DNA from 4 places in the Staphylococcus lugdunensis genome. Region 1 is predicted to be linked to each of the others. Evidence: predicted binding sites of a transcription regulator. Region 1 holds the regulator's gene; each other region holds the start of a gene.
What was found. The regulator Rex, encoded in region 1, represses fermentation and respiration genes when NADH is low (regulators of the CRP and FNR family bind a similar motif). The targets are predictions, from matches to a motif close to TTGTGAAATATTTCACAA.

Region 1 (8,515 bases):
AAGCACTTCCACTATATACACCATGACTATCGTATGCAGTATCTGGTTCTAAAATGGGGCCGTGCGGGGTAAAACTTACTAAATCCTTACTAGTATAATTAAACCAATATTTCAAACCATGAACAGCTCCTAATGGAAACCATTGATGTGATACATAATAAGTCCCATTATAAAATATTAAACCATTAGGATCATTTAAAAGTCCTGTTTCAGGTTGAATATGATACGTTTGTCTATAATGTGAAGCATCAACTTTTTGTTTCAATTCAATTAATTGTGATTGAGGAACATCATCGATACCTTGATAGCGTTGTTCTCTTGTCCATTCACTCATGATTTACCTCCATCAATTTGTTGTTACTTATTTTCATTCATAGTTTATCACTTAGATGGTATCGGTTCCATCCAAAGACAATAACAAATTTAGTTATTTTTATAATTCTACTGGTATGACTGTCAGTAGCTGTGCATCATGATGATTTATGAGCCGATGCAATTGAGATAAAGCTTGTTGACCCGCTTTAAAATAATGATACATTACCGTATTGATTTGCGGTGTCACAATTTGTGTTATTGGATCTCCTCCAAAGCCATATATTTTATGTGGTATTAACTTGTGATGAGGTTGCGAACAATAACTATGTATAGCCAAGGCAATTGTATCTGTAGCTCCTATAATAGCATCTGCAGTGTGTACTGATTGTAGATGCAATTTCACATCATTCTTAGCTTCCATAAACTGGAATGATGTTTTAAAAACTTGGACGTCAATATGGTTCAAAGCTAAAATATCAAGTACACCATTTTTACGTTGTTGTCCAACTGCTTTATCTTCTTCAGTGACACCAAAGAAGTAAACTTGTTTGTAATTTGCTTCAACTATTTGACGTCCTACATAACTACCAGCTAAATAGTCATCATGAATAATACTATTAACGCCAGAATGTTCTTGACCAACTAAAATAACCGGCACATTTATCTTATTAATTACATCTAAATGTTGTGGCGTGATACGCGTTGCCATTAAAATAATACCGTCAACCTTACTTCTTGATAGTGTCTCTAGTGCAATAATTTCTTCTGATAGATCCAGTCCTGTATAATTAAGCAGTAATTGATATTCTAACTCTTTACAGACATGTGCAACGCCTTTGATAGTTTCATCTACAGCATGTGAATTCATACGTGGAATAATCGCACCAATCATTTTTGTGTGTCTAGCACGTAAACTTTGTGCAAATTGGTTAGGTTGATAATCTTGCTCTTTGATTATTTTGCTTAATTTTTCTTTTGTTTTTGTACTTACCGATCCATTGTTTAAGTAGCGAGAAACTGTACTTTTAGAAACACCAGCTAATCTGGCAATATCTGCTATATTTTTCATCTTCGTCACACCTAATCACTCTGTTTCTCTTTTATATCTTATTTTATCATAAATGTAATCGCTTTAAATACTTTTTATCTATACTTAAGTCTTAAAAATTTAATGCCTTTTGTTCAATTTATTTAATTCTCCATAGAAATAGGCTTTTTCTCCGTGCACAATCTGATCTAATCCTACTTCATCCTCCTCAACTGTAGTTGCAATAGGGCTTATTCTTTGTAATATTCTACCGATAATCCATGTCAAAAGGATAGAATACAATACTACTATAACAACAGCAATACTTTGGATAAATATTGGGTGTAAGTCTCCATTATATATTAAGCCATTTGTAATGTCCGAATTTACTTGATGGGATTGAAAGATGCCTGTCAAAATAGCACCAATAATGCCACCCACGCCATGTATTCCAAATGCATCAAGTGTATCATTATATTTATACTTTTCTTTAATATGATTAATAACTATATAGCAGAAGATACCTCCTACAATTGAAATGATATAGGCGCTAAGTGTAGTAACATAGCCAGCAGCTGGAGTAATTGTGACTAAACCAGCAAGCACACCTGATAATAATCCAAGTAAACTCAGTTTCTTAGTTATAATATATTCAAATACTAACCAACCAAACGCACCTCCACTAGCTGCGATAACAGTATTAATAAATGATGTAAGTGCAACGCTATTAAAAGCAAATGCACTTCCGGTATTAAAGCCATACCAACCCATCCATACTAAAATCCCACCTATCAAGGCAATAAGTAAATTGTGAGGTTTGATTTTCTCAACTTTCTTGCCACTACCTATCATAATGGCTAGCACTAAGCCTGAAATACCTGATGTAATATGAACGACTGTGCCGCCTGCATAATCAAGTGCACCTAATTGTTGAATCCAACCACCACCCCACACCCAGTGTGCAACTGGACTATAAATAACAAGTACCCAAATAAAAATAAATATCATAAATGGAAAGAATCTCATTCGTTCAGCAATTGAACCTGATAAAATTGAAATAGCAATCGTACAAAACATCATTTGAAAAAGCATGAATAATGCAAACGGAACATGTGGACTAAGTTGACTATTAATTTCAAAACCAACATGTTGCAATCCTATAAAGTCAAAATTACCAATAAACATATTCCCTTTTCCGAAGCTTAACGAAAACCCAAGCAAAACCCAGGTAAACGTTACGATCACCATGGCTGTCAAACTTTGCATCACTGTATTAAGTACATTTTTAGAATGTACAAGACCACCGTAAAATAAACTTAACCCCGGTGTCATTACCCATACGAGTAATGTACATAAAAATAAAAATATTGTGTCATCCATCTTCATAATTACCACTTCCTTTAAAAATATCATAATGATACTATAAAAAAATGACAAAAATACGTAAGATAAATTAACACAATATGTAACATAATATAACAAGGTGGATCGAAAAACAAACTGTGAAGTACAAATGTCTGAAGGTTCTTCACAGTTTATTTTAACCGTTGTTTATTTCTTATATCTATTTAAATCTTACTTTAAGCTTTTTGAACTGTAATGGTCCATGATGCATCATCTAATTGTTCATAGTTTGTCACTGGATATCCTTGTTCTGCAGCCCAGTTTGGAATTGCTTCTGTAGCTTGAGTGCAATCAAAGTCAATCTTTAGTTCATCACCAGCATCTAATGTTTGCATTTTCTTTTGTGCTTCTATCAATGGAAATGGACAAACCATTCCTACTGTACCTAATTCATATACCATATACTATTCCTCCTATTTATGATGATAATTGTGTTTGAGATACTGTTTTATTCGCTTTTTTATCTGTTTGCTGTATTTGTTTCATTGGTCTTATAAAAATAAAATAGCTTGTAAACCACACGCCTAAAATCATTGCAAAAAGTGCAATCCAACCTTTCCACGACATTATAGCTGTTTCTACTAAACCATTTCCTATTGAACAACCACCTGCAACAGAAGCACCGAAGCCCATGCATATACCTCCTACTGCACTATTTCGAATCGTACGTATATCTGGTAAGCGCCATTTAAATTCATGTGCACCTCTAGCTGCGATGTATGATCCTATAAAAATACCAAGAACCAGTAGTACGCCCCAGTCAATAAGTTTTGAATCACCAGTAATGAGATAAGTTACAAGATTTGCAGACGGCGTAGTTATCCCTAAGCCATAATCTCGTCCAGTTGAAATACTCATTGGCCACGCTAATAAAGCAATTAAACCAACAACAATACCAGCTACAAACGGATGATAGCGTTTTTCAAACAAATAATGTCTAATACCGTGATATTTTTGTTTTAATTTTGGAACTGCTACCTTAGGTTTGGGTTTACGCAATGTTTTAATAACAACATAAAGTGTGATAATAGTAAGTACAATGACAAATATCCACATTGGAATACCGGTTGTTTGTGCCATACTTGCATTTACATTTGTAGGTTGATTTACCCAAGTCATCACAGGTAATAAAATGCCCGTTTTTGTTGCTGCAGCTGTTAAAGCGTACATGATCAATGCGATCCAACTGCCAATCAATCCCTCGCCTGCTCTATACCAAGTCCCTGTTGCACAGCCACCAGCTAATACTATACCGATACCAAATATAAATGAACCGATAATAGTTCCTACTATTGGGAATGTACTATCTGGTATAGCAAACAATCCTAAACTTGTTAAGATAACTAGACCGACACTCTGTACGGTTATTGCTACAAGTAGCGCATAAAACATCTTATTATTTTTTTGTACATACATATCTCTAAAGCCACCAGCAAGACAAAATCTTGTCCGTTGCATTACAAAACCTAATAATACTCCTACAATAAGACCACTAATAATCATCCAAATCATTCAATCCCTCTTTTCCGATAATAATAATAAGATATTATACATTACTGTGTTAGTAACTGTAAATATTGAAAATGAGAAATTCAGATAATTAAATTCATTGTTAAACGTATTAAAGATCATGGATAACTATTGAAAATTGTATGATTAAAACTAAGACCACTTCTAATAATATTTTTTCTGTACATAACCCCCTCAGAAAACCTACTGCCGACACAGTATTAAAGCATTTGAGTGACCAAAAATTAGATAAATGATTGCTAAATATAATGCTACAATTAAAGCTAGAAATATCATAACTATCTTTTAGCGATTCTAATTTGAAAGCATAAAAAACAGTAATAATATTTTCTTTAAATTTAAAAAGCGTAACAAAAGTCTTTTGGACTTTCATTACACTTCCAATATATATTCTCTATAATTATGAATAGTTTTTCATAAAGAAAAGTAACGACTGTAACTCAATTCCGAAATCAATATGTTGTACCTGAACCGTTGATGGTGCTTTAACGCGACGTGGAGTGAAATTTAAAATGCCTTTAATATTCGCATCAACTAATTGATTGACAACATCTTGTGCCGCTTTTTCTGGCGTTGTCAAAATTGCAACATCGATATCTTTTTTAGCTAATATTTCTTTTAAGCGGTCAATATGTTTTATAGTTACTTGGCCGATTTGTTGACCAATCATCGTTTCATCAATATCAAATGCTTCAGTAATGGTCATTTCACTATGAATCGAAAAATTATAATTAAGTAGTGCTTTACCTAAATTACCTACACCTACAAGTGCTATTTCTATGGTATCACTATCACTTAATTCAGATTTAAAAAATTCTAACAAGCCATCAATATTATAGCCATATCCTTTTTTACCTAGCTCACCAAAATAAGAAAAATCGCGTCTAATCGTAGCTGAGTCAATATTCAATGCCTCACTGATTGTCTTCGAATTTACGCGGTCATATCCTTTTGATTTAACCCTTTGAGCAAATCTATAATATAGCGGTAAGCGTTTTAAGGTTGCTCTTGGTATTTTGACACCGTCTTTAGCCATCTTTTTGTCCCCCTCTTGTTTGAATGGTTTATAGTATTTTTATTCAAACTAATTAGAGCAAAATTAGTTACGTATAAAATGTATTTCATCTAATAAAGAACATACTGGCTCATTATACCGTAACTTAATAAAAAAAACATGTCCTATTTCCAAGTTTAAATGTAATACTGTAAAATAAATAGTAACGTTATGCAATAGATTATGAAAACCATTTATATACTATTATTTTATATTTTATTTTCTTAATTAGAAAGGTGAAGGCTGAATGATACTTTTACAACTTAATGACATTTCAAAATCATTCGATGGTGAAGATATATTTACAAATGTCGATTTTGAAATTAAAACTGGAGAACGTATCGGCATTGTCGGTCGTAACGGCGCTGGAAAATCCACTTTGATGAAACTCATTGCTGGCGTTGAAGACTACGATCATGGCCATATCTCTAAAATTAAAAATTTAACAATAGGTTATCTCACTCAACAGATGACTTTAAATTCTGAAGCCACAGTTTTTGAAGAAATGGCTAAACCCTTTACCCATCTTAAAAATATGGAACAGTTAATTAAACAAGAAACCGATTGGTTAGCACAACATGGAAATGATTATGAATCACTAGATTATCAACAGCACATGGAGCGATACGAATCTTTGAGTTCACAATTTGAACATCAAGATGGTTATCAATATGAAAGTAAAATAAAAACGATACTCCACGGTCTAAATTTTACTGAGGCAGATTTCAATCGACCAATAAATGATTTTAGTGGTGGTCAGAAAACACGTTTGTCATTAGCTCAAATGTTATTAAATAATCCCGATTTATTATTACTAGATGAACCGACTAACCACTTAGATATGGAAACAACACAGTGGCTAGAAGATTATTTAAAATATTTTCAAGGCGCTATTGTCATTATTAGTCATGACCGTTATTTTTTAGATAAAATAGTCACACAAGTGTATGATGTAGCTCTTGGTGAAGTAAAGCATTATGTCGGCAATTATGAACGCTTTATTGAACAACGCGATCAATATTATCAAAAACGTATGCAAGAATATCAAAAGCAACAAGATGAAATAAAACGTCTCGAAACATTTGTCGATAAGAATATTACCCGGGCGTCTACTAGTGGCATGGCTAAAAGTAGACGCAAAATGTTAGAAAAAATGGAACGCATAGATAAACCGATGCTCGATGCACGTAGTGCTAATATGCAGTTTAGTTTTGAGCGCAATACAGGCAATGACGTGATGCATATAAACAACTTACTTATTGGCTACAGCACGCCCATTACAAAAGAAATTAATATTGAAATTACGAAAGGAGATCATATTGCCGTTATCGGACCAAATGGCGTAGGTAAAACAACGCTGATAAAAACCATTGCTAATAAACAAGAAAAGCTTGGTGGCAGTGTGACATTTGGTGCAAACCTACAAATCGGTTATTATGATCAAAAACAAGCTGAATTTAAATCGAATAAAACAATTTTAAATTATTTGTGGGACCAATATCCTAATATGAATGAAAAAGATATTCGCGCTGTACTTGGCCGTTTCCTCTTTGTACAAGAAGATGTTAAGAAAATTATCAATGATTTATCTGGAGGAGAAAAAGCACGCCTACAACTTGCCTTATTAATGTTACAGCGTGATAACGTGCTTATTCTCGATGAACCTACAAACCATCTAGATATTGATTCTAAAGAAATGTTAGAACAAGCACTCCAAAACTTTGAAGGTACAATTATCTTTGTCTCACACGATCGCTACTTTATAAATCAATTAGCCAATAAAGTATTTGATTTAAATCATGACGGCGGTAAGATATATCTTGGTAATTATCAATATTATATTGAAAAAACCGAAGAACAAGCAGCTATCAAAGCACATGAAAACATACAACGTGCTGACAATAAATTGGAGAAAAACCATGTTAACAACGATAATCATTCAAATTATTTTAATCAAAAAGAACACAAACGTCAGCAACGTAAAATAGAACGTCAAATAGAACAATGTGAAACACGCATAGAAACCTTTGAAACACAAATAACTGATATTGATGAACAATTAACCCAACCAGAAGTTTTTAATAATCCACAAAAATCTCACGAACTAAGCCAAATTAAATCTGATACCGAACAAAAGCTAGAACAAACATTAATTGAATGGGAAGAATTACAAGAAATGTTATTAAATTAAACACGCGGTGAAAAAGCAAGAAAAGTACAATTTGTTACTTTTCCTGCTTTTTTTAACGACTTTGTCAAAATATTTATTCACATAATAAAACCTATAAAGATAGCTATCCACAAAGTTATCCTAGTTATCCACAGGTAAATTGTAACTTTTGCTCAATATATTTGTTACAAATTTTACAATATCCACATATATAACCACTTGTTATCCACAAGTTGTGCACTGATTGTTGATAAGTACAAACGTTCCCTCTTGACGTACAAACTACGCTTAAACTTATTATATTTTGCATATCCAAATAAGTTATGAAATAATATCAATTATTACCTATAAATATATTAATATAAGGGGATTAAAATGTTCGATAATACAATATTTTTATTTATTTTAGCTATAATTATACTAACTATTATTGTAAGTATCACAACTGCTATTATTGAGCAAAAAAAGTTAACTATCAAAATCAAACAACTTTGGACGAATAAGGAGCGCCTAGAAGAATTTATTCGTCCAAACGCTCGTTATGATTATCAATATCAAAGTTATCGTTCGAATTATGCTCATGATGATTTGGTTGATGATAAAACATGGAGCGATTTAAGCATGGATAGCTTGTTTCAAACCATGAATTATAACTTTACTGCTATTGGAGAAATGAAACTTTATGCAACATTACGTGGTATGTTTAAAGCAAATAATAAAACATTAATACATAAAATTAAAACGTCAGAATCATTTAGAAATTATTTATCACTCAAATTATCAAAAGTTGGAAAAAAATATTATCCTTTTTTTCCCGATCAACTAACCGCTATTAAAAGAAATAATCTATTGATGCTTACTCCATTCTTACCTATTTTGAGCATATTGATTATTGTATTTAATAAAAATTTAGGTATTTTATTAACCTTATTAGTATGTTCGATTAATATTTTATTGTCTGTATTTTTGAAACGAACTTATGAAAAAGATTTAAAATCAATTTTTTATACTTCAA
Region 2 (8,515 bases), 360 kb from region 1:
AATTAAAGGTCTTATATGAGATGTTTGGCTTGAAAATGGTTGATAATGAACTGTCTGATTATTTACCGCTAATGTTGCAGTTTTTACATGTGGCACAATGGCATGATGATCCACGTGCGGAAGATAATATTCAGTTAGTCATTATGATTATTGAAGATGGCACGTATACGATGGCAAACTTGTTGGCTGAGGATCACAATCCGTATGCCTATGTGGTCCGTGCTTTGCGTCAGACATTAAAAGAATGTCTTGAAGCACCAAAAGGGGTGACAACACATGCTTAATCAATTTTTATGGGTGATTTATCCCTATCTTTGTGTTGCTATTTTTGTAATTGGTCATATCGCGCGGTATAAATATGATCAATTTTCATGGACAGCTAAATCAAGCGAATTAATTGAGAAGAAACAATTGAAATGGGGAAGTTTATTATTTCATTTAGGTATCATTCCTGTGTTTTTGGGGCATGTTGTTGGTTTAGCCATTCCAGCACACTGGATAGAGTTTTTAGGTGTTAGCAATCATTTGTATCACTTTGGCGCTGTGTATATTGGTAGTATCTTTGGTATAATGACGTTGATTGGCATGTTGTTGTTAACAAGTAGACGCTTAACACTTAAGAATGTTAGACGCTTAAGTTCAGCATCAGATATATTTGTTAATCTCTTATTACTCATTATTATCTTTATGGGATGTTATTCGACGTTAGTTACAAATGCGGTTACGCCAGATTTTGATTATCGTCAAACGATATCAATTTGGTTTAGACATCTATTTACATTCTCACCGGATGCCATGTTGATGAATCATGTCCCACTATCATTTAAGTGTCATATCTTATTAGGATTTACAATTCTGGCATGTTGGCCATTTACAAGGTTAGTCCATGTATGGAGCGTACCATTATCATATGTGAATCGTCGGTATATCATTTATCGTAAACATAAATAACATTAAAGAAAGGGTTAATATATTGTCTCCTCGATCTTATATTGAAACGAACAGTTTGCAAGCAGATTTAGAAACTTTAAGACAATGTGAAGGCTATGATTTTGCTGCGATAGCGACACCAGAACGCTTTCGCTCAGGCGCACCAATTAAATGGCAATTTGTTTCTGGCAATACCAACGATAGATATAAGCTAATTGTTTTAAAAAAAGGGCGTGGCCTCGCTGGTATGGTAATGAAAACTGGTAAAAGAATGATCATTGAGCAGGTTGATCAAGAGATTGGCTTTGAAGAGCGCTTAAAGTACCCCATTTTACTAAGTGAAAATTTAACGAGTTTGATTGCGATTCCACTATGGTTTGAAAATGAGTTATGGGGCGTATTATTGCTTGGTCAACGTCAAAATAAGCCATTACCAGACAATTTTGATAAGGTTAATATTCAAGGAAAACTAAGCGTATTTTCAGAAGGATGATAGGTGATAGGAGTGCTCAATATTAATGAAGAACAATTAGAGCAGTTATTACAACAATATTATAAAACAACACAGGAAAAGATTGTCTTTGTAGACAAATACGGTAAAGTTATCGCAATGAATGATGCAGCAAAGGAAATTATTTCAGAAGACAACAATTACAGTACCATGACCAATGCAATTTGTCGTCAGTGTGAGGGCTATTCCAACGAATTTGCATTAAAAAGCTGTATGAATTGTTTTATGGATACGACTCAACCAACAGATGCAAACTTCCAAGTGTTTATGAAAACTGTAGATCAACAGGTACAACCTTTTACTGCGACATATCAATGTATCGATGACGTAAAAGGTATTTATGCGTTTACTTTGCAAAATATCTCTCCACAAATTGAGCGTCAAGAAAAAATGTATCAACGTCAAATGATTCGAAAAGTAATTGCCGCTCAAGAGAACGAACGTAAACGTATTTCTCGAGAATTACATGACAGTGTTGTACAAGAATTATTAAATATTAATATTGAATTGAGATTATTAAAATATCAACAAGATAAAGTATTAATTACCGATAAAGCCCAACAAGTTGAAAGCTTGATGGCCAATTTAATCGACGATATTAGAAATATTTCTGTCGAATTACGGCCATCATCCTTAGATGATTTAGGCTTAGAAGCAGCTTTTAAATCTTATTTTAAACACTTTGAACAAACCTATGGATTAGCCATTAGTTATCAGGCGAATATTCAGGGTAAGCGCTATGATAGCGACATTGAAACCGTTGTGTATCGAGTTGTGCAAGAAAGTATTTTAAATGCCTTGAAATACGCTAGCGTGAATCACATTGATGTGAGTATCCAAGATACAGGTGATCACATCATTGCAGAAGTGATTGATCAAGGTGTGGGCTTTAACCCTCAGTCACAGCCTAAAGGAACAGGTCTAGGTTTATATGGAATGAATGAACGTGCAGAGCTAGTCAATGGTAATGTAAATATTGATACTCAAATTGGCAAAGGAACAATTATTACATTAGAAATACCAATTTAATGTAGGTTAGGGGAATTCAATTGAAAATAGTTATAGCAGACGACCATGCAGTAGTGCGCACAGGGTTTTCAATGATTCTGAATTTTCAAGACGATATGGAAGTTGTAGATACTGCTGCTGATGGCGTAGAGGCATATCAAAAGGTTATGGAGCATAAGCCTGACGTGTTAATTATGGATTTAAGTATGCCTCCTGGCGAATCAGGCTTAATTGCTACAAGTAAAATTGCAGACAGTTTTCCAGAAACAAAAATCTTAATATTAACGATGTATGATGACGAAGAATATTTATTCCATGTTCTAAGAAATGGTGCTAAAGGTTATATACTAAAAAATGCACCAGATGAACAGCTAATCTTAGCAGTAAGGACTGTTTATCAAGGTGAGATGTATGTGGATATGAAGCTGACAACATCTCTCGTTAATGAGTTTGTCAATCAGCCACAATATGATACTGGCACTACAAATGATCCTTTTAAAATATTATCGAAACGAGAATTGGAAATCTTACCATTAATTGCTAAAGGTTATGGCAATAAAGAAATTGCAGAAAAGCTCTTTGTTTCCGTCAAAACGGTAGAAGCACATAAGACGCATATTATGTCAAAATTAGGCTTAAAATCTAAGCCAGAACTTGTAGAATATGCACTCAAGAAAAAGTTATTAGATTTTTGATCTTATTTAAATTGATGGTGTATAACAAGAAAATAAAAAGTGAAATAACATACACAGGTTGGACATCAATCTCAAAATAATAGCACAAAGATGATTTGAAATTAAAAATTGTCTTTGTGCATTTTTTATATCAGAACTAAAATGACATAAATAGCGACCGATAACAAATAGGGAAATTGCCTATAAACATCAGGGATTATCCTTATGTTCAATTTTTCACAAGGATTATAAACTTTAATTATAGTTGGTATGTGTTATAGAAATATGTCTCAAGTAGGGTGTGTGATGTCATATAGTTGATTGCTATCCTCATGCATGTACTAACACTAATTACATAAATAATGAAGGTGAAAAAATGTTTAGGACAAAAGGTGCCTTTCAACTTGGTTTACAAACATTGAGTCTAGTTGTTGGATTTATGGCGTGGAGTATTATATCTCCATTAATGCCATTCATGTCGCAAGATATTAAAGTAAGTGATGTGCAAATATCAATTATTGTAGCAATTCCAGTAATTTTAGGCTCAATATTGCGTGTTCCATTTGGTTATTTAACCAATGTGGTTGGCGCAAAATGGGTGTTTTTCAGTAGTTTTATTGTGCTATTATTTCCAATTTACTTCTTGAGTCTTGCACAAACACCTGGCATGCTTATGACATCTGGTTTCTTTCTAGGTGTTGGTGGTGCCATCTTTTCTGTGGGTGTAACGTCAATACCGAAGTATTTTTCTAAAGATAAAGTTGGTTTAGCAAATGGTATTTATGGTGTAGGTAATATTGGTACAGCAGTATCTTCCTTTTTAGCACCACCTATTGCAGGGATTATTGGCTGGCAAACAACTGTACGCTTTTATCTTATATTTATAGCTGTCTTTGCATTGATTATGTTTTTATGTGGAGATGGAAAAGAGCCGAAGGTTAAAATTCCTTTAATCGCACAAATGAAGGATTTATTTGGTAATTATAGAACATATTATTTAAGTTTATGGTACTTTATCACATTTGGTGCTTTTGTGGCATTTGGTTTGTTTTTACCGAATTATTTAGTGCATCATTTCACTATAGATAAAGTAGATGCGGGTATTCGGTCGGGTGTATTTATTGCTTTAGCTACATTTTTACGTCCAATTGGAGGTATGATAGGTGATAAATTTAATGCCGTAAAAGGATTAATGATGGACTTTATATTTTTAATTATTGGTGCAATTATTTTGGGGGTATCAGATCATATCGCACTCTTTACCATTGGTTGTTTAATGATAAGTGTATGTGCAGGAATTGGAAATGGTCTTGTATTCAAACTTGTACCATCATACTTTTCTAAAGAATCAGGTACAGCGAATGGCATCGTTTCTATGATGGGAGGCCTCGGGGGCTTTTTCCCACCTTTGATTATTTCGTTGGCAAAGTCTCTAACTGGCACAAGTCATTTAGCATTTATTTTACTTGCATTATTTGGGGTCGTGGCTTTTGCTACAATGTTTCACTTATATAAAAAGGAATATGTATAAAATCAAGTTAGTATAAGCCTATGACTAGTTGCTTGCTCAACGTTTTAGAAGCCCTTATTCTTTGCGATGTTAAACGTGCGCAATGAACAAGGGCTTTTTATAAGTATAATCATTAGTATATAACAATAAAATGTTGCATCAAGTGATTGAAATGAGCAGCCAAGAAGTATCATCTAATAATGAGTTAATGAATAGTCACTTTAATCGCTTGTAATCATCATTGTTAAAAATTATCGACAACAAATTGATGCATAATTTTGATGAGCTTTTGTGCTTCCTCTTTGCTAACGCCTGCATCACAAAATACATTTTTTGAAATAGAAGCTAATTCAGGTTTTAATGCTACACCTTGCTCAGTTAGTGAAATTTGCAAGTTGCGTTCATCATTTGTTTCACGTATGCGTGTGACAATACCTTTTTTTTCGAGTTTTTTTAATAAAGGCGTAAGTGTACCTGAATCAAGATAAACTCGATTACCTAATGTCTTAATATTCAGTTTTTCTTTGTCTTCTATAGCCATGATAACGATGTAAGCTGTATAAGTAAGGTCATGTTCTTTTAAATACGTGGTGTATTTTTTGATGATTTCCTTTGATGATACATATAGTAAAAAGCATAGCTGATTGTCTAAATAGCTTTCTTTATGCTGCATTTAATCACTCCTTATCCCATAACAATAGTAGGAATAGTTAGGGATGTCAAGGTTTTATGCAATTAGTTTATAATTATAAAATCTATAGTTGATATACAATATATTTGTAAACAATTTCACATATTTTAAGAAAAATTTGTTACAAGTGAAGTGATATACTTTAAAAATCGTGCTGTTTCATTCATAATAGTTTGAATAGTACCTTAATTTAACGGACATGTTAAAGATTTTAGTAAAGGGAGATTTACAATGACCAAAAAGCAGGTTATCACCAGAATTATCATCATATTAGTGATTTCTTTAGTAGTCGCAATTGCTTTCTTTTTTGGAATGAAAATGTATCAAAGTCATAAAAATATTCAGCTTGTGGATAGTTACATAGAAGATAAGCATCTTAAAGGATTAATTAAAAAAGAGGAAACAAAATATAGTGCCAAAAAAGGTGTATACTATAAAGAAATCGTGTTTAAAGATGAGCCAAAATTAACTTATGTTGTTCAGCCAATTAGCACACGAAAAGGTATTTTCTTAGAAGGTTTCGATACTGAAACAAAGAAAAATATTAAGGGTGCGAAACATAATACATTTGACCAAAACTATAAACCATAAGTTAAAAAACACTATCAGATGCGCTACAATATACGCGTATCTGATATGTTAATACGGTTAAATAACAGAATATTTAAACATTATCGCTGTAATATTTTAAAAATTTATATCCAATTTTATTTATAAATGATATAATGAAGCGATGTCAGATGAGGGGGTTGCAGTATGGCTCTATTCAAGAGAAAAATAAGTTTACCAATGCAAGTATTAATTGCATTAGTATTAGGGGTTATCGTCGGACTTTTACTTTATGGACAAGACCAAGTTGCGAATTACATTAAACCATTTGGAGATGTATTTCTTAATCTCATAAAAATGATTGTAATTCCAGTGGTGTTCTGTTCACTTGCTTTATCCATTTCTGGTGTAGGTGAGTCTAAAACAGTTGGACGATATGGTTGGAAGACAATTCTTTATTTTGAAATTATAACAACAATCGCAATTGCATTAGGTATTATCCTTGCAAACTTGTTTAAACCAGGTCAAGGATTAGATCGTTCTAAATTACCTTCTGGCGATATCTCAAAATATCAAACAACAGCACAAGCAGCTGAACATTCTACATATGGTAATCATTTCATTGATACAATTGTAAATATTGTACCTACTAACTTTTTCGAAGCTTTAACAAAAGGTGAATTATTACCGATTATCTTCTTTGCTGTATTTTTTGGTTTAGCATTGGCAGCAATCGGAGAAAAGGGTGAACCTGTTAAGGCATTCTTAAGTGGGACACTAGATGCTGTATTCTGGATGATTAATAAAATCTTAAAATTAGCACCATTAGGTGTATTTGCCTTTATTTGTACAACAATTATTACATTTGGTGCATCAGCACTTTTACCTTTATTGAAATTAGTATTATTAGTAGTATTTGCAATGGTATTCTTTATACTTGTTGTTTTAGGTATTGTAGCTAAAATGTGCGGAGTTAGTATTTTATCTATTATTAAAATACTGAAAAGTGAACTTTTATTAGCCTTTTCAACATCTAGTTCTGAGGCAGTATTGCCTAGTATGATGAAGAAAATGGAAGAATTTGGTTCACCAAAAGATATTGTATCTTTTGTTATACCTATTGGATATACCTTTAACTTAGATGGTTCAGCATTGTATCAATCAATTGCCGCATTATTTGTGGCGCAAATGTATGGCCATCATCTTACATTGTCCCAACAAATTATGTTGATGGTGACATTAATGGTAACATCTAAAGGTATGGCGGCTGTTCCTGGTACGTCCATCGTTGTACTATTAACAACGTTAGGTGCGATGAACATACCGGCAGCAGGACTAGCACTAATCATTGGTGTTGACCGTATTCTTGATATGGTACGTACATGTGTCAATGTTTGTGGTAATGCATTATCAACAGTAGTTATTGCAAAATGGGAAAATGTTTACGACAAAGAAAAAGGACAAAAATACTTAGAATCAATTTAAAAAATAAATCTGACATTTTTATACCGAGCCATTGAGCTCGGTTTTTTAATGGTAACAAGTAAAATTAATCAAATTTTAACAAAGGGGTCTGGGATATAAATGTCAGAAAGGGTCTGGGACATAAATCTCAGAAAAATAGCGCTCAGATGAATTGAATTCAACTCATCTGAGCGCTTCTTTTTATTCAATACTTCGTATTGTTGGCTCGCTTTCTTAGGGGACAGCTTCAGCCTGTAGTCTTCAACTCGTCCTGTTTCCTCAAGAGTCTCGCCAAAATACGTCGCATTTATATGTAATTTTACATCAACATACTTTAAAAAAATAAGGCACTTTCGTATCATTTAATAAACTTCACTAAACTAAATTAACGAGGTGCCTTATGTATAAAGATTATAATATGAATCAACTTACACTATACACAATGGAAACTTCAATACTTATTCCTACAAATGATATTTCTCGATATGCAAATGAAATTGTTGAAACAATCCCAGATAATGAATTCAAACACCATCGTGGGACTACATCTTATCACCCTAAAATGATAACGAGCTGTATATTATCTAATACATAAGAGAAAAGACAATTTCTATCAAATAATTTTAATAGAAATTGTCTTTTTTACATTGTTTAAGAACTTAATGTCCCAGACCCCGGCTAGATTGACTAGGATTGAATCAGCATATTTTCAATCCAGTCAAGGGCTCCAGCTAAGCATGTGCTGAACCAATACAACTATTGGGTTCAGTATACAATCAAGCTGGGGATTTATTGTATTCTATGCAAAATTAATGATGCATATGTTTCATGTCGTGAATTTTCATCATTAAACCGTGTGGAATATCATCATGTTTCACTTTAGATACACGAGAGAATTCGTCTGAATTTTCATTTTTAACAAGCAAGACAAAATCTCCTTTATGAACGTTTGCATCTGTGTCTTTTGGAAGTTTGACATTTTTTTCTACCTTTTGGTCTTTTTCACTAACCATTTTCTCAATTGTTGTATCATTTTTCATAATACCGTAATACGTATCTTTTTTAGCGCCAGTCATCATGAGAACAACTAAAACAACGCAAGCAATAAGCATTACTACGATTAATGTAATTCCTAATCCCTTTTTACTTTTCATGTTAGAATCTCCTTTATATATTGT
Region 3 (8,515 bases), 630 kb from region 1:
AGCTTGTTCGGCATCTTCAGATGTACCTTCTGTTACGGTAAAAACAACCTCTTGATTATAAGGATTGATAATTTCTCTTGTATTTTTATTTGAGCTTTCAACCCATTCACCATCGATATATTGACGCTGCGACAATTTTTCTACAAGTTTCATCAAACGACCTCCGTTAAGTTTGTTAAATTTATATTTAACGAATTTTATAAATCATATGCTAGCATATGTGAAAATTTAATGTCAAATTTCATGATATTGTCATAATTTTCATCTAGAGTTTAGGACATAATTATGTTTTAGACTATGAACGATATATTGGCAGTAGTTGACTGGATTAAAAATACGCTGATACCAAGCTTTTTTCAATCCTAGTCAACCTTGCCGGAGCAGAACTACGAATTCATAATGAATGCTGTCCTGCTACTATCTTTTTAAAGTGATTGAAAAATTTTCTATAATGTGCAAGTATGAATTGGTAATATCTAACAGTGAATGCAGCTAATGAACTGGATAATGGAGGTGAGCGTATGGTACATTCACAGTCAAATGAAGAAAAATTAGAAGCTGCTAAAGATTTAGTCATTAATTCTATTGGGCAAACTATGGACTTGTATGGCACAAATCGCAGCGTCGGAAATTTGTTTGGGACAATGGTCTTCGAAGGTAGCATGACATTAGATGAAATGCGTGAACATCTTCAGATGAGCAAACCAAGTATGAGTGCAGGTGTCAAGAAGCTTCAAGAATTCGATTTAGTGAAACAACAGTTTACGCGAGGCAGTCGAAAACAACATTTTATCGCAGAAAAAGACTTTTTTACCTTTTTCCGCAATTTCTTCACTAAAAAATGGGAGCGTGAAGTCGACACTAATATGGCAGCAATTATTGAAGCCGAAAAAATCATTACTTCAGTGCTAAATGATGAGGCAATTGATGATGAAATTAAGCAAGATGCGCTTAATATTGAGCAGCAATTGAAACATACAAAAATATATTGTCAGTGGTTGTCAAATTTAACTACAGCATTAGAAACTGGCGAAATATTTGACTACTTTCCTATTCCAAACAGCCAAGAAAACAATAATTAAACAAAAAACGTCTATGATCTTTATCAGCTGATCATAGACGTTTTTGCATATATTATAAATTATCGTCTTCGTCATTATTCTCTCTTACTTGAACGATACGCAATGAACGACGTTCTACTTCTTTCAATTTATCCGCACGAGTTTCCAGTTTAATTCTATCTTTACTCAAGGTAATAATAAACGATACCATCATGCAAATAAAGATGACAATCAGTGGCACACTGGCTAATATTGACGCAGTTTTTAGCACCTCTAACGCACGTTCGCCACCCACTAACATGAGTGAAAATGGTAATAAGCATAATGCAAAAGCCCAGAATAAACGATTCGCTTTTAATGGTTCACCTAATACTTTCTTCTGTGTTGCTGCCGCTAAAATGTACGACCCAGAATCAAATGTCGTTGCTAAGAATAAAAACGCAGAAAGCAAGAATAGGACAATGACTGTTGTTGGAAAAGGTAATTGATGCATTACTTCGATAATCGTCGCTTCAGTACCATGACTATTTAAATATTGAATAACGTTGAATTGTTCAGAAATTTGTAGGTATACTGCGTAGTTTCCAAATATACCAAAGAACAACACACATCCTAATGTTCCATAAACAATCGTACCTAATATGACTTCTTTTAGTCTTCTACCTTTAGAAATCCGCGCAATAAACAGTCCAATAAATGGTGCGTAAACAAGCCACCATGACCAATAAAAAATCGTCCAATCTTGAGGGAAATTCGTTTCTTTACGTCCTTTAATTCCACCAAATGGTTCCATCCACGTTGCCATGTGGAAAAAGTCACGTAACATATTACCAAATCCTGTAATTGTTGTTTCCATAATAAAGATGGTTGGCCCAACGATAAACACAAATCCTAATAATAAAAATGATAACCATACATTGACATCACTTAATTTTTGAATACCCTTTTTTAAACCTGTATATGAACTAATAGCAAAGATCACTGTAATTGTGAAAAGGATAATTGATCGTAGCACCATATTTTGTCCATCAAGTCCAGTTAATTTTTCAACGCCAGCTGAGATCATTGGTACACCAAGCGCTAATGATGTTGCAGCTCCTCCTAACAAACCGAAGATAAAGAGTACATCTACAAGCTTACCTAAAAACTTGTCTGTCTGACCTTTGAGCACAGGACGACACGCTTGGCTAATTTTATAAATTGGTTGCTTTTTTACAAAGACCAAGTATCCAATCGGAAGTGCTGGCAAGACATAAATTGCCCAAGCAATTGGTCCCCAATGGAACATACCATACTGTGTCGCAAACGTTAATGCTTGATCTGACATTGGTTTCGCTCCATTTGGAGGCACTTGATAATAATATGCCCATTCAATAACACCCCAGTATAAAATATCAGAACCTATACCTGCACAAAACAGCATAGATGCCCAACTGAAATTGCTGAACTCCGGCTTATCACTTGCTTTACCCAAAGTGACATTCCCATATTTACCAAATGCTATGTAAAGTACGAAACATAAAATTGCAAGTCCAATAAATAAATATAAGGAACCTATAGAATTAGAAATAGCACTATTAATATCTGTAATGACCTTTTCACTTGCAGACGGAAAAGCCATCATTGGAATGACTGCTAACAATAAAATGACTACCGTACCTATAAAGGTAGGCCAATCCATTATTTTCTCTTTTTTCAATGTTGATCCTCCTTTAGTATCGATAAAGATTGAAACTTTGAAAATATGGTTATCAAACAAATTGTTATTAATTCACAAAATTGACAATATCTAAAAAAACATAATAATGCAAATTCAATACAAAATTATAGTTAGTAATAAGTGAATAATTATATATTATGTCATTTTACAAGCAGAGAGAACATTGCCAAAATAACAGTGTTAAGTTTGGATTTAACAAACTAAACGCTCAATGCCTATGCTTTTATTTGAATTAATATACATATTTAGTGAATATATATTTATTTTCAAATCGTACTTTATTGATAAAAAAAGAGACTGAAACATCGATTTCTCTGACAAGATAAGGAACAATCTGGAGTATAAATGAAATGGGTTAAAATTAAAACGCAAAAATTTTCTTCAAATATGGTTTCCACAATATCATTAATATAGTAAGAGGTATTAAAACTGAAGATTTTTATTGGTAACGTACATATTGAGTTATGTTATTTTTTCAAAAATATTTTAAATATTAATAAGTCATATTTATGGCAAGACTCCGAGAATACATCCACCCAACAGAAAAAATGCAAAGCACATTTCGCTAAGCAAAGCAAGTTGGGGTCGGGGCCCCAACAAAGAGAATTTCAAGCAGAAATTCACCAAGCAAAGCAAGTTGGGGTTGGGGCCCCAACAAAGAGAATTTCGAGCAGAAATTCACCAAACAAAGCAAGTTGGGGTCGGGGCCCCAACAAAGAGAATTTCGAGCAGAATTTCGCCAAGCAAAGCAAGTTGGGGTTGGGGCCCCAACAAAGAGAATTTCGAGCAGAATTTCGCCAAGCAAAGCAAGTTGGGGTTGGGGCCCCAACAAAGAGAATTTCGAGCAGAATTTCGCCAAGCAAAGCAAGTTGGGGTTGGGGCCCCAACAAAGAGAATTTCGAGCAGAATTTCGCCAAGCAAAGCAAGTTGGGGTTGGGGCCCCAACAAAGAGAATTTCGAGCAGAATTTCGCCAAGCAAAGCAAGTTGGGGTTAAGAAGCTTTCTCCTAAGTTAGCAAGCCCATAATTCAAAGTACTGTAAAAAATAACTGTATAGGACATCATTATATTTTAGACTATGAGCGATATATATTGGCAGTAGTTGACTGGATTGAAAATACCCTTATACCAAGCTTTTTTCAATCCCAGTCAACCTTGCAAGGGCGAAACTAGGAATTCATTATGAATTCTGTCTCGCTCACTATTTTTCCTAGGCATAATGTTCTAGATTCGTAAATAATTTACTACTATTAATAACCTAATATTGCTTTAATTGAAAAACCAATAAGCACTGACACCGTAATCATAAAGAATCCAGGAATAATAAAGCTGGTCACTTTAGTGCGCTTCGTTTCATCTAAGTCAACTGCAAAGAGTAAAGTCGGTTGCGCTGGGATGACAAAGTTCACATTTATCGTTTGCACCATAGCGACAAAAAACATTGGTGGGATACCTATACTAAGAACAATAGGAAACATAATCGAAGCTGTTGCAGTCTGTGATATAACAACTATCGCTACAATAGAGACTAAAAGAATAACTAACCATGGTGCTACTTGAATCACAGCACCTACATCTTCCTTTAAAATTTTTAAATTTTGAGGTGCATTAAATACCGTGGCTCCTAACCATCCAGGTCCAAGAACCGCAAATAAAGCACCTATAGCTGATTGTGTAATGTGTGATGATAAGATATCCGTCGTATCAATTTTATTTAATAATAGATTAATCGCAGCAGCTAAATACATAAAGAATTGAACAATTTCAGTCATCGTTAGTTCTACTGACTTACCATCTATATTAAAGCTTGGCATCAATTGCGGAAAAATTCCAAATGTTAATATCCCGACTACACATAATAAGAAACTAGCCACACCAATTTTTACTTTTGATGGAAACGTGGTTGGTACTTTGACTTCTAAATCTTTCAATTCAAAACGTTGTGCTTGTTCTTTTTTGCGTCCAGCCAAAGTACAAAATACACTTAATAGCAACATTGTCAAAATTGCTGTAGGAAAAACAACACTTAAATATTTGCCCATACTAATGTCATAACCTGCTAACACCGAGATGATATAAGCTGTAGCTGCAGCTGCAGGACTACATAGTAATGCTAAGTTTGCTGTCAATACAGAGGCAATCAAAGGGCGTCTAGGTTGAATACCTGCTTTCATTGCTGTTTTCGCAATAATCGGTTCTAATGATAAAGCAATATTCGCAGTACCAATACCAAAAACAAAGATAAAGACAATAATCGGTGAAATAAAAATAATAGATTTTGGATATTTTTCAATCACTTTAGAAGCTAAATATACTAAATAATCTATACCGCCTGTTGACTGGAGTGTACCCCCAGCAATACCAATAGAAAGAATAATTAAGACTGCTGTAACTGGAGCAGATCCAGGGGGTAATTGAAAAACAAATATCATAATGAGTTGCGCCACAATTGCGAAAATACCACAACCTAAAGCGCCTGCAGTTCGTAATCCTAATAAAATAGCTGCAATCATAATTCCTATTTCTATGGCAAAAAGAATCATAATCTTAACTCCTAACACAATTTCTTTGTGATATTTTTAACATTAAATATTTTATCACTATAGAATGCAAAAAGTATACAAAAATGTATATATATTTGTCTTATAATAACTTAAATTGTGACAAAAATAAAAGAGATGCGTCACTTCGACGCTATCCCTCTTAAATATTTATTTATTTTGTGATGATTGTTTTTTCTGGCGCTGTTTGCGATAGTGACGTTCTTCTAATATTGAACCAACAATCAAACCAATAGCTATGAGCCATTGCCCGATGATGATGATTAACTTCATATACATCACTCCTATGCACCTTAAGTCATGCACTTATACTATTTATCTTCCCTATTACTTTATGTTTAATCTTCTACATAAATGACTGGGGTTCCTTTTTTTAAGGATGCTGGAACATTAATGACACGTTGATTTAATGAACCTTTATAAGCTAAATTAGGCTGAAATAGCGCTTGTATAAATGGACCGTCTACTAAGACATCAATCAAAGATAATAGTTGATATCTTATTCCTGCATCATGACTTAAATATTCATACAAAAATCCTGTCCATACCCACAATGATTTGCGGTGTCCAAACTTTTGACGAAAGGCACGAGCAACTTTCAAGGTAATATCAACATTACAAAATGGTTCACCACCGAGTATACTCAATCCAGCAATATAGTCCGGTTCACAGTAGTGCAAAATTGCTTCAAGCGTTTCATCATTAAAGGGTTCGCCGTAAGTAAAACGTTGAGCAGCTACATTGTAACATCCTTCGCATAGAAAGGGACAACCTGATACATACATGCTGACGCGAACGCCTTCACCATCAACAAAACTATGTTGTTCAATTTTGGCAATATAACCACGACCTTCTGTAACGTCAAGTACACTCATTTTATTTTGGTTCCTTCATATGTTTAACTCTTGCGCAAATTTCTTTTTGACGTCCTTCAATCACAGGTCGTTGTACTGGATTTCCTAAATAACCACATGTTCGTTTGACCACATCTACTGTTTTAGGATCATGATTACCACAATGTGGACATGTATATCCTTGAGCAGTTGTTTCAAAATCTCCTTCATAGCCACATTCATAACAACGATCAATTGGTATATTTGTTCCTAAATAACCAACTTTATCGTAGGCATAGTCCCAAACCGCTTCAAGCGCCTTTAAATTATGATTTAATTTTGGATATTCGCAATAGTGAATAAATCCACCGCTTGCGTAGTATGGATAATCCTTTTCGAAATCTATTTTTTCAAAAGGTGTAACATCTTTTCGCACATCATAATGAAATGAATTTTGATAGTACCCTTTATCCGTAATATCTGGTATAGAGCCAAATCGTTCATAATCTAAGCGGCAAAAACGGTCTGTCAATGATTCGCTCGGTGTACTATAAATACTGAACCAAACGTCCGTCTCTTCCGTCCATTCTAATTGATAATCCTTCATTTCTTTTAATATATCTAATGTAAAGGCCTTGGCATCTGGATTTGTTTCCCAGTTTGGACCATAAAATACAGTAGCTGCTTCGTATAACCCAATATAACCCATAGAAATCGTAGCACGGCGATGTTTAAATAAATCCGTAACATCTTCACCTTCTTGTAATTTATATTTAAAGGCGCCACTTTTATACAAAATCGGAGCATTTTCAGGAACCGCTTGTGCAACACGCTCAATACGATAAAGTAAGGCTTCATGTAAAATATCCATACGCTCATGGAAAAGTCGCCAAAACGTTAACTTATCGCCTTGAGACTCAATCGCAATACGCGGAATATTTAATGTTACGACACCTAAATTACATCGACCACTATTCTCAAATTGCCCTTGAGCATCACGCCAAGCTGGTAAAAATGAACGACAACCCATAGGTGCTTTAAAATCACCTAAAATATCAACCAGTGTATCGTAGTTTAAAACATCTGGGTACATGCGTTTCGTTGAGCATTTTAAAGCGAGTTGCTTAACGTCATAATTAGGGTCTTCTTCGCTAAAATTAACGCCTTTTTTTATCGTAAAGACTAATTTTGGAAAGATTGCAGTAATTCTATTTTTACCTAGTCCTTTGATACGTGTGTTCAAAATTGCCTGTTGAATTTTTCGACTTAGTTTATCTGTTCCTAAACCAAATCCAAGTGTTACAAATGGCGTTTGACCGTTTGATGTGTACAATGTGTTTATTTCATACTCTAAACTTTCTATAGCATCATTAACATCTTTAGTTACTTGTTGATCTACATAATCTTCTATAGCATCTGCTCTAACAAATGTTTCAGCAACTTTGCGGTGATGTGCTTCATTATGTCGTGCATATGTACTAAGTAATTCATCAACGCGGTCGACCGTGCAGCCACCATATTGGCTACTAGAAACATTGGCAATAATTTGTACAAGTTGTGCGGACGCCGTTTGAATTGATTTCGGTGTAGTGACATTGGCGTTCCCAATCTCAAACCCATGCTGTAACATTGATGTTGCATCAATTAAGCAGCAGTTTGTTAAAGGTTGGAATGGGTGATAATCTAAATCATGAAAATGTATATCTCCATTCTTATGTGCTTGTGCGACTCTTTTAGGTAATAAATGTTGTAATGCATATGACTTTGAAACGACACCTGCTGTTAAATCACGCATCGTTGAAAATGTATTGCTATCTTTATTGGCATTCTCATTTACAATTGCTGGATCTTTGGTAATGAGACCTTGTAATTCAGCTTCAAGTTGTTTCATAAAAATCATTCCATTTCTATATATAGTACTTATATTAAACTTATAACACTATATATAGTATTTCAAATAAAAACCCACATGTTAACATAACTGTCAAAGAGTTGTTAATAATCCTTGAACTTTGAGCAGCAGACAATAAAAAAATCCTACAATATTGTTGAAGCACAATATTGTAGGATGAACCGTTCAAATAGTTGATTATGAGATGTAATTGTAAGAGCTTGCTTGACTTGCTGAAATTGTACGTGTAGAGACAACGCCAGGTCCGCCATTGTAATTCATTTCTGATACTTTAACTGAACCATCACTATTGACTTTTTCAACGTAAGCGACATGACCATATGCACCTTGTGATGTTTGCATTACCGCACCTTGTTTTGGTGAATTGCTAACATTATAGCCTTCTGATGCAGCTGCGCTAGCCCAGTTACTTGCGTTGCCCCATGTAGA
Region 4 (8,515 bases), 370 kb from region 1:
AGGAACGCATGCATTAATGCAGGAAATTATTCAACAACGCATTGAACAAGTTCATATCGACAAAGATGACAAAGGTAAAGTAGCAGTTGTTTTAATCGCACATGGTAGTCGCTCTTATACACAAGCACATGATGAATTAGAAACCTTTAATCATCAGCTAGCTACAGATTATCCTGTATTCTCCAGAACATTGTATGGCGATATAAGCTTTAAAAATGATTTGGATAAGTTAGCTAAGCGCTTTTCCAAGTTAATTATCGTGCCAATGTTTTTATATGATGGACGCTTAGTGAATAAAGTAAAAAAACTAATCGCGCAAATGGACATACAATCAGAATTGCTTATTACACCATCTCTGAATTTCGATCCGCTTTTGAAAGATATTATTAGCGCACGTCTTGAGGAATTATCATTTTAAAGAAAATAATTAAAGATGATATCAGTAACAATCAGTAAAGTTTCGCACTTTATTGGTTGTTTTTTTATGTTAGGGAATTCCCTAATTTTGTGATTTTATTCACAAAAATTGCCTGTATTGGTCTACAATAAAATTGAAAAGTGATAGCTGGAATATTATTAATCAAGTTAATGAACCTTTAAGGGCATAGGTATTTCCAGCAATCTTTAAAAGATTAAAAGGGGCGACATTATGGCTAAGCAAAAATTAGTGTTGATAGGTAATGGTATGGCAGGTATACGCACGATAGAAGAAATGCTAGAGCGTTCCGATTCAACCTTTGACATTACAGTGATTGGTAAAGAACCTTATCCTAACTATAATCGCATCATGCTATCCAATATTTTACAAAATAAAATGACGATTGACGACACAATTATGAATCCATTTGATTGGTACAAAGCGCATGATATTAACTTAATTATCGATGACCCAGTTGAGCACGTTAATCGCGAAGGACAATATGTTGTAACATCAAAAGGGCTAACGGTTTCTTATGATATTTGTATCTTTGCCACAGGCTCATCAGCTTTTGTATTACCTATTCCAGGGGCTGATTTGCCAAGTGTAATCGGTTGGAGAACGATTAAAGATACTGAACAAATGATGACAATTGCACAAACGAAAAAACGTGCCGTCGTTATTGGAGGCGGTCTTCTTGGATTAGAATGTGCGCGTGGATTATTAGATCAAGGCATGGAAGTTACTGTCTTACATCTAGCAGATTGGTTGATGGAAATGCAATTAGATGCAAAGGCGGGCGCATTACTCAAAGCGGATTTGGAACAACAAGGTATGAAGATTGAGTTACAAGCGAACTCACAAGAAATTATTGGTCAAGATGATGTTGAAGCTATTAAATTAGCAGATGGTCGTGTGATAGAAACAGACCTTATTGTGATGGCAGTGGGTATCAGACCTTATGTGCAAGTTGCCCGTGATGCTGGACTAGAGGTCAACAGAGGTATTGTCGTTAATGATTATTTACAAACGAGTGATGCACATATTTATGCTGTTGGAGAGTGTGCTGAGCATCAAGGACACGTATATGGACTTGTTGCACCTTTATATGAACAAGGCAAAGTGTTAGCCGATTATTTAACTGGTAGAAAAACAGAGGGCTATCATGGCTCAACAACATTCACATCCTTAAAAGTATCTGGGTGCGATTTATACAGTGCTGGACAAATTGTTGAAGATGAAGACGTACACGGTATAGAAGCATTTAATAGCGTAGATAACGTTTATAAAAAAGTATTTTTAAAAGATCAAGCGGTTGTGGGAGCTGTACTATACGGTGATACGGACGATGGCTCTAGGTTTTATAGCATGATGAAAAAGCATGAATCACTTGAAGATTATACGTTAATGGCACTATTACAGAAAAAAGGTGCCGATGCTGGTTTATCAATTACTGATATGAGCGATGACGAAACGATATGTGGTTGTAATGGTGTAGATAAAGGCACCATTGTAAATGCAATTAAATCTAAAGGTTTAACGTCTGTGGCAGAAGTGACTAAAATGACTAAAGCGGGTAATTCATGCGGAAAATGCAAAGGGCAAATCAGCCAAATTCTAGAGTATACGCTTGGTGATGGCTTTTACACTGCTAAGCCAACAGGAATCTGTGCCTGTACAGAACTGACTAGAGATCAAATCGTCACACAAATTAGAGCTAAAGGCTTAAAGACATCTAAAGAAGTGAGACATGTCTTGAACTTTAAAGATAAAAATGGTTGTCCTAAATGTCGACCAGCTATTAATTACTATTTAAATATGGTCTATCCTCATGAACATGCAGATGAACGTGAGTCACGTTTTGCTAATGAACGCTATCATGCCAATATTCAAAATGATGGTACGTTTTCAGTCATACCTCAAATGCGTGGAGGCGTCACAGATGCAGATCAATTGATACGTCTTGGACAAGTAGCCAAAAAATATGATGTACCGCTAGTTAAAGTTACTGGTTCACAACGTATCGGATTATATGGATTGAAAAAAGAACAATTACCACAAGTATGGCAAGATTTAGGCATGCGTTCTGCATCTGCCTATGGAAAGAAAACTCGTTCTGTTAAAAGCTGTGTTGGTAAAGAGTTTTGTCGATTTGGGACGCAATATACGACGCGCTTAGGAATTCGTTTAGAAAAAACATTTGAATATATCGACACACCACATAAATTTAAAATGGGTGTGTCAGGTTGTCCAAGAAGTTGTGTAGAATCAGGGGTTAAAGACTTTGGTGTTATTTCTGTTGAAAATGGCTTCCAGATTTATATTGGTGGTAACGGTGGTACAGAAGTAACCAAAGGTCAATTCTTAACGACTGTAGCTACAGAAGATGAAGTGATTAAACTTTGCGGTGCATTGATGCAATATTACCGTGAAACAGGTGTGTATGCAGAGCGTACAGCTCCTTGGTTAGAGCGTTTAGGTTTCGATAATGTTAAAGCAGTATTGTTGGATCCTGAAAGACAAGATGCATTATATACACGTATCATGGATGCGAAACAAGCAGTTTCAGAAGAACCTTGGCAAGCAATTGTTCACAATAAACATGCACAAAAAATCTTTGAAGTTGAGAAGGTGTAAACGATGAGAACAGGAGAAAAAGTAAAAGTATTAACAATCGATGATTTAACACCTTTAATAGGGAAAAAGGTCATTGTTGATGGTAATGAAATAGGTATATTTCTAACTGAAAGTGGTCATATTCATGCTATTCATAATGTTTGTCCGCACAAACAAGGTCCTTTGTCAGAAGGAACGGTCAGTGGTGAATATGTATACTGTCCCCTGCATGATCAAAAAATTGATTTAGCATCTGGTGAAGTTCAAGAACCTGATGAAGGTTGTGTAACCGTATATCCAGTAGAAGTCATTGACGGAGATGTCTACGTATGTCTATAGCCAATGGTGGCAAGGTATATCTTGTAGGCGCTGGTCCAGGAAATCCTAATTTATTAACGAAACAAGCCGAACGTTTAATTAGAGAAGCGGATATTATATTGTATGACCGTTTAGTCAATCCACTTATTTTACAGTATGCGTCAGAGAAAGCAGTCTTCGTTAATGTCGGTAAAAAGCCATACCATAAACACATTCAACAAGTACAGATTAATCATAAAATGATTGCTGCGGCACATCAATATAAACATGTTGTTAGATTAAAAGGTGGTGATCCTGCGATATTTGGTCGTGTTTATGAAGAGCTTGAGGCATTAAAACAACAAGCGATAGAAGTAGAAATTGTCCCAGGCATTACGTCTGCGAGTGCTGCAGCAGCAACTATGAATGTCGGACTAACGATGCGTCAAGTTGCACCAAGTGTCACTTTTTCAACAGGGCATTTCAAAGATGATGTCAGCAATGAAACAGATATTAGAAATTTACACAATGGTGGTACACTTGCCATTTATATGGGAGTTAAGCGTTTAGGGCATATTATTCAACAAATTACTGCGGTATCAACTGAAGATTATCCAATTGCAGTGATTTTTAATGCTTCTTGGTATAACGAAACAACCGTAATAGGGCGTTTATCAACCATCGAAGCGCAATTAACTAAGATAAATTTAGAAGGACAACCTGGCATTTGTTTGGTTGGTCCTATCGTAGAACATATGTCACAAATACCTAAGGCTAACAGCAGAGATAGCATATTAAAGATACTCGTAGGTGAAAAAGAACAGGCGCTAATACAAGCTGAACATTTAGCAGATATAGGAACACCATGTCTGATACAACCAAGTAAGACAGCACATCAAAGTCAGCACGATTTATTTCAACATATCATCGCACAACATCAGTGTGATTATATCTATATGGAGTAAGTGTGAGTCTGGGACATCACTATGTTTTAGGCTATAAACTATATATTGGCAGTTAAACTCGCCGGGGCGGGACAGAAGTCATTATGAATTCTGTCTCGCTTCTTTTTATTTTTGAAAATTTAGGGTTTCAACTAAGGCAATTAGGCAATTCCCTAATATTAGAACTTTGTGAAAAAATATACAATGTAACTAAGACAATGATATGAATGTTGAATGTAGCACTCGTGTTAAACCTTTTACGGGAGGACATATAGATGGGGAAATTTGGATTGAACTTTTTTAAGCCAACTGAAAAATTTAACGGTAATTGGTCCATTTTAGAAAGTAAAAGCAGAGAATGGGAGAAAATGTATCGTGAACGTTGGAGCCATGACAAAGTCGTTCGTACTACGCATGGGGTCAATTGTACAGGATCATGTTCCTGGAAAGTTTTTGTGAAGAATGGCGTGATTACTTGGGAAAATCAACAAACTGACTATCCAAGTTGTGGTCCGGATATGCCTGAATTTGAACCAAGAGGTTGTCCTCGTGGTGCATCATTTTCTTGGTATGAGTATAGTCCGTTGCGTGTTAAATATCCTTATATTAGAGGTAAACTATTGGATTTATGGACTACAGCACTTGAAGAAAACAACGGTAATCGCATTGCAGCATGGGCCTCAATAGTTGAAGATGAAGAAAAAGCTAAGCGATATAAATCAGCAAGAGGTATGGGTGGACACGTCAGAGCTAGTTGGAAAGATGTCACAGATATCATTGCGGCGCAGCTTTTATATACGATAAAAAAAGACGGACCAGACCGAATTGCTGGATTTACACCTATTCCAGCTATGTCGATGATTAGTTATGCTGCTGGAGCTAGATTTATTAGTTTATTAGGTGGAGAAATGTTGAGTTTTTATGATTGGTATGCTGACCTACCACCTGCATCACCACAAATATGGGGTGAACAAACAGATGTACCAGAATCAAGTGATTGGTTCAATGCAGCTTACATTATTATGTGGGGATCAAACGTACCTCTTACACGTACACCGGACGCGCATTTTATGACCGAAGTACGTTATAAAGGAACTAAAGTTATTTCGGTCGCTCCGGATTATGCTGAAAACGTAAAGTTTTCCGACAACTGGCTGGCACCGCATCCAGGTACTGATGCTGCAATTGCTCAGGCGATGACACACGTGATTTTACAAGAATTTTACCAAAATGAGCCGAATGAAATGTTTATTAATTATGCCAAACAGTATACGGATATGCCGTTTGTTATTATGTTAGACCAAGATAAGCAAGGCTATAAAGCAGGGCGATTTTTACGTGCAAGTGACTTAGGTATTGACAGTGACAATAATGAATGGAAGCCAATGATTTATGATCTAGAGAGCCAACAGTTTGTGGTACCTAATGGCACGATGGGACAACGTTGGGAAGAAGGTAAACAATGGAATCTTAAATTGGAAACTGATGATGGTCAAACAATCAATCCAACACTGACGATGGCGAATACTGAATATGACATCAAAACCATTCAATTTCCATATTTTGATAGCGATGGTGATGGAATCTTTAAGCGACCAATTCCAACATACACGTTACAGTTAGCCAATGGTCAAAACGTTCAAGTGACGACAGTTTATGATTTGATGGCTAGTCAGTATGGTATACAGCGTTTCAATCATGCCATGGAGGCAACATCCTATGATGACCAGCAATCCAAGTATACACCAGCTTGGCAGGAATCAATTACTGGTGTTAAAGCATCGACTGTGACTCAAATTGCACGAGAGTTTGCGCAAAATGCGATAGAAACTGGTGGTCGCTCGATGATTATTATGGGTGCAGGTATTAATCATTGGTTTAATTCTGACACCATTTATCGCTCAATTCTAAATTTGGTCATGTTATGTGGCTGTCAAGGTGTAAATGGTGGAGGCTGGGCACATTATGTTGGACAAGAAAAATGTCGTCCTATTGAAGGATGGAATACGGTTGCCTTTGCCAAAGATTGGCAAGCACCACCACGCTTACAAAATGGTACAAGTTGGTTTTATTTTGCGACTGATCAATGGAAATATGAAGAATCCAATGTAGCTAGTTTAACTTCACCTCTTGCACAACATGTTAAGCACCAGCATCCTGCTGATTACAATGTGACTGCTGCTCGCTTAGGCTGGTTACCATCTTATCCACAGTTTAATAAAAACAGCTTACTCTTTGGAGAAGAGGCGAAAGAAGCTGGCGATGCGTCAAACGAAGCAATTATTAAACGTGCAGTTGATGCCGTGAAAAATAAAGAAACACAGTTTGCAATTGAAGATCCTGATTTGAAGAAGAATCATCCTAAAACATTATTTGTTTGGCGTTCAAATTTAATTTCAAGCTCTGCAAAAGGGCAAGAATATTTTATGAAGCATTTATTAGGTACTAAATCTGGCTTGATGGCTGAACCTAATGAGCATGATAAGCCTGAAGAAATTACTTGGCGAGACGATACAATAGGCAAACTTGATTTATTAGTATCATTAGATTTTAGAATGACAGCTACACCACTCTATTCAGATATTGTGTTGCCAGCTGCAACTTGGTATGAAAAGCATGATATCTCATCAACGGATATGCATCCTTTCGTACATCCATTCAATCCTGCAATAGATCCACTATGGGAATCGCGCTCAGATTGGGATATCTATAAGACATTAAGTAAAGCAGTTTCAGAAATGGCAAAAGATTATTTGCCAGGTACTTATAAGGATGTTGTGACTACACCATTAGGTCATGATTCTAAGCAAGAGATTTCAACACCATTCGGTCAAGTCAAAGATTGGTCTAAAGGAGAAATAGAAGCAGTTCCCGGACGCACAATGCCTAATTTTACTGTAGTTGAACGGGATTACACTCAAATATATAACAAATTTGTTACGTTAGGACCTTTGTTGGAAAACGGGAAAATAGGTGCGCATGGTGTGAGTTATCATGCGGGTGAACAATATGAGGAACTAAAAAGTATGATAGGAACTTGGAATGATGACGACATAACATCAATCAGAAATCAACGTCCACGTATCGATACAGCAAGGAAAGTGGCTGATGCGATTTTAAATGTTTCATCTGCGACGAATGGTAAGTTATCTCAAAAATCATATACCGATTTAGAACAACAAACCGGTATGCCATTGAAAGATATTTCTAGCGCACGTGAAGCCGAAAAGCTATCATTTTTAAATATTACTGCACAACCTAGAGAAGTGATTCCAACTGCCGTTTTTCCTGGATCAAATAAAAATGGCCGTCGCTATTCACCGTTCACAACAAATATCGAACGACTTGTTCCTTTCAGAACATTAACAGGAAGACAAAGCTACTATATTGATCATGAAATATTTCAGCAATTTGGTGAAAGTTTACCAGTATACAAACCGACATTACCGCCGATGGTCTTTGGCACACGAGATAAACAAGTAAAAGGCGGACAAGATGCCCTAGTATTACGATACTTAACACCACATGGTAAATGGAATATCCACTCGACTTATCAAGACAATCAGCACATGCTGACATTATTTAGAGGTGGACCTGTTGTTTGGTTATCAAATGAAGATGCCGAGGCGCATGGCATTAGTGATAATGATTGGCTCGAAGTATATAACAGAAACGGTGTTGTGACTGCGCGTGCCGTCACATCTCATCGAATGCCTAGAGGAACAATGTTTATGTATCACGCACAGGATAAGCATATTGAAACACCTGGCTCAGAAATCACAGATACGCGAGGAGGTTCTCATAATGCACCAACTCGTATTCATTTAAAACCGACACAGCTGGTTGGTGGATATGCACAAATAAGCTATCACTTTAACTACTATGGACCGATTGGCAATCAAAGAGATATCTATGTGGCCGTGAGAAAAATGAAGGAGGTCAATTGGCTTGAAGATTAAAGCACAAATTGCAATGGTATTGAACTTAGACAAATGTATTGGTTGTCATACGTGCAGTGTGACATGTAAAAATACATGGACGAATAGACCGGGTGCGGAGTATGTGTGGTTTAATAATGTAGAAACAAAGCCAGGTGTTGGATATCCAAAACGTTGGGAAGACCAAGAGCAATATAAAGGCGGTTGGGTGCGCAACAATAAAGGCAAACTTCAACTTAAATCAGGGAGTCGCTGGTCAAAAATTGCTTTAGGAAAAATCTTCTATAATCCTGATATGCCAG

Region 2: AL499_RS09590 (nitrate/nitrite transporter) is a predicted target of Rex. The motif match lies at 3,349-3,366, and genes of this name have one in related genera.
Region 3: AL499_RS08450 (anaerobic C4-dicarboxylate transporter family protein) is a predicted target of Rex. The motif match lies at 5,349-5,366, and genes of this name have one in related genera.
Region 4: AL499_RS09555 (nitrate reductase subunit alpha) is a predicted target of Rex. The motif match lies at 4,463-4,480, and genes of this name have one in related genera.

The regions. Positions count from the first base shown of each region.
Region 1 is NZ_CP014022.1:2,428,165-2,436,679, reverse strand. It holds gene AL499_RS11405 (sucrose-6-phosphate hydrolase) at 1-334, opposite strand, end outside; gene AL499_RS11400 (LacI family DNA-binding transcriptional regulator) at 434-1,384, opposite strand; gene AL499_RS11395 (ammonium transporter) at 1,484-2,728, opposite strand; gene AL499_RS11390 (sulfurtransferase TusA family protein) at 2,923-3,147, opposite strand; gene AL499_RS11385 (YeeE/YedE family protein) at 3,164-4,258, opposite strand; gene AL499_RS11375 (redox-sensing transcriptional repressor Rex) at 4,677-5,312, opposite strand; gene AL499_RS11370 (ABC-F family ATP-binding cassette domain-containing protein) at 5,578-7,521, shown strand; gene AL499_RS11365 (MutS-related protein) at 7,876-8,515, shown strand, end outside.
Region 2 is NZ_CP014022.1:2,066,728-2,075,242, forward strand. It holds gene narJ (nitrate reductase molybdenum cofactor assembly chaperone) at 1-284, shown strand, start outside; gene narI (respiratory nitrate reductase subunit gamma) at 277-951, shown strand; gene nreA (nitrate respiration regulation accessory nitrate sensor NreA) at 974-1,423, shown strand; gene nreB (nitrate respiration regulation sensor histidine kinase NreB) at 1,436-2,470, shown strand; gene nreC (nitrate respiration regulation response regulator NreC) at 2,491-3,144, shown strand; gene AL499_RS09590 (nitrate/nitrite transporter) at 3,500-4,654, shown strand; gene AL499_RS09595 (MarR family winged helix-turn-helix transcriptional regulator) at 4,878-5,306, opposite strand; gene AL499_RS09600 (DUF3139 domain-containing protein) at 5,556-5,915, shown strand; gene AL499_RS09605 (cation:dicarboxylate symporter family transporter) at 6,081-7,358, shown strand; partial or broken gene AL499_RS09615 (IS5/IS1182 family transposase) at 7,738-7,920, shown strand; gene AL499_RS09620 (DUF4889 domain-containing protein) at 8,147-8,491, opposite strand.
Region 3 is NZ_CP014022.1:1,802,948-1,811,462, reverse strand. It holds gene betB (betaine-aldehyde dehydrogenase) at 1-153, opposite strand, end outside; gene cudC (choline uptake/conversion transcriptional regulator CudC) at 522-1,082, shown strand; gene AL499_RS08460 (BCCT family transporter) at 1,135-2,760, opposite strand; gene AL499_RS08450 (anaerobic C4-dicarboxylate transporter family protein) at 4,031-5,323, opposite strand; gene AL499_RS12795 (hypothetical protein) at 5,492-5,614, opposite strand; gene nrdG (anaerobic ribonucleoside-triphosphate reductase activating protein) at 5,680-6,216, opposite strand; gene nrdD (anaerobic ribonucleoside-triphosphate reductase) at 6,218-8,065, opposite strand; gene AL499_RS08435 (CHAP domain-containing protein) at 8,264-8,515, opposite strand, start outside.
Region 4 is NZ_CP014022.1:2,056,667-2,065,181, forward strand. It holds gene AL499_RS09535 (sirohydrochlorin chelatase) at 1-418, shown strand, start outside; gene nirB (nitrite reductase large subunit NirB) at 650-3,055, shown strand; gene nirD (nitrite reductase small subunit NirD) at 3,059-3,373, shown strand; gene cobA (uroporphyrinogen-III C-methyltransferase) at 3,364-4,296, shown strand; gene AL499_RS09555 (nitrate reductase subunit alpha) at 4,551-8,234, shown strand; gene narH (nitrate reductase subunit beta) at 8,224-8,515, shown strand, end outside.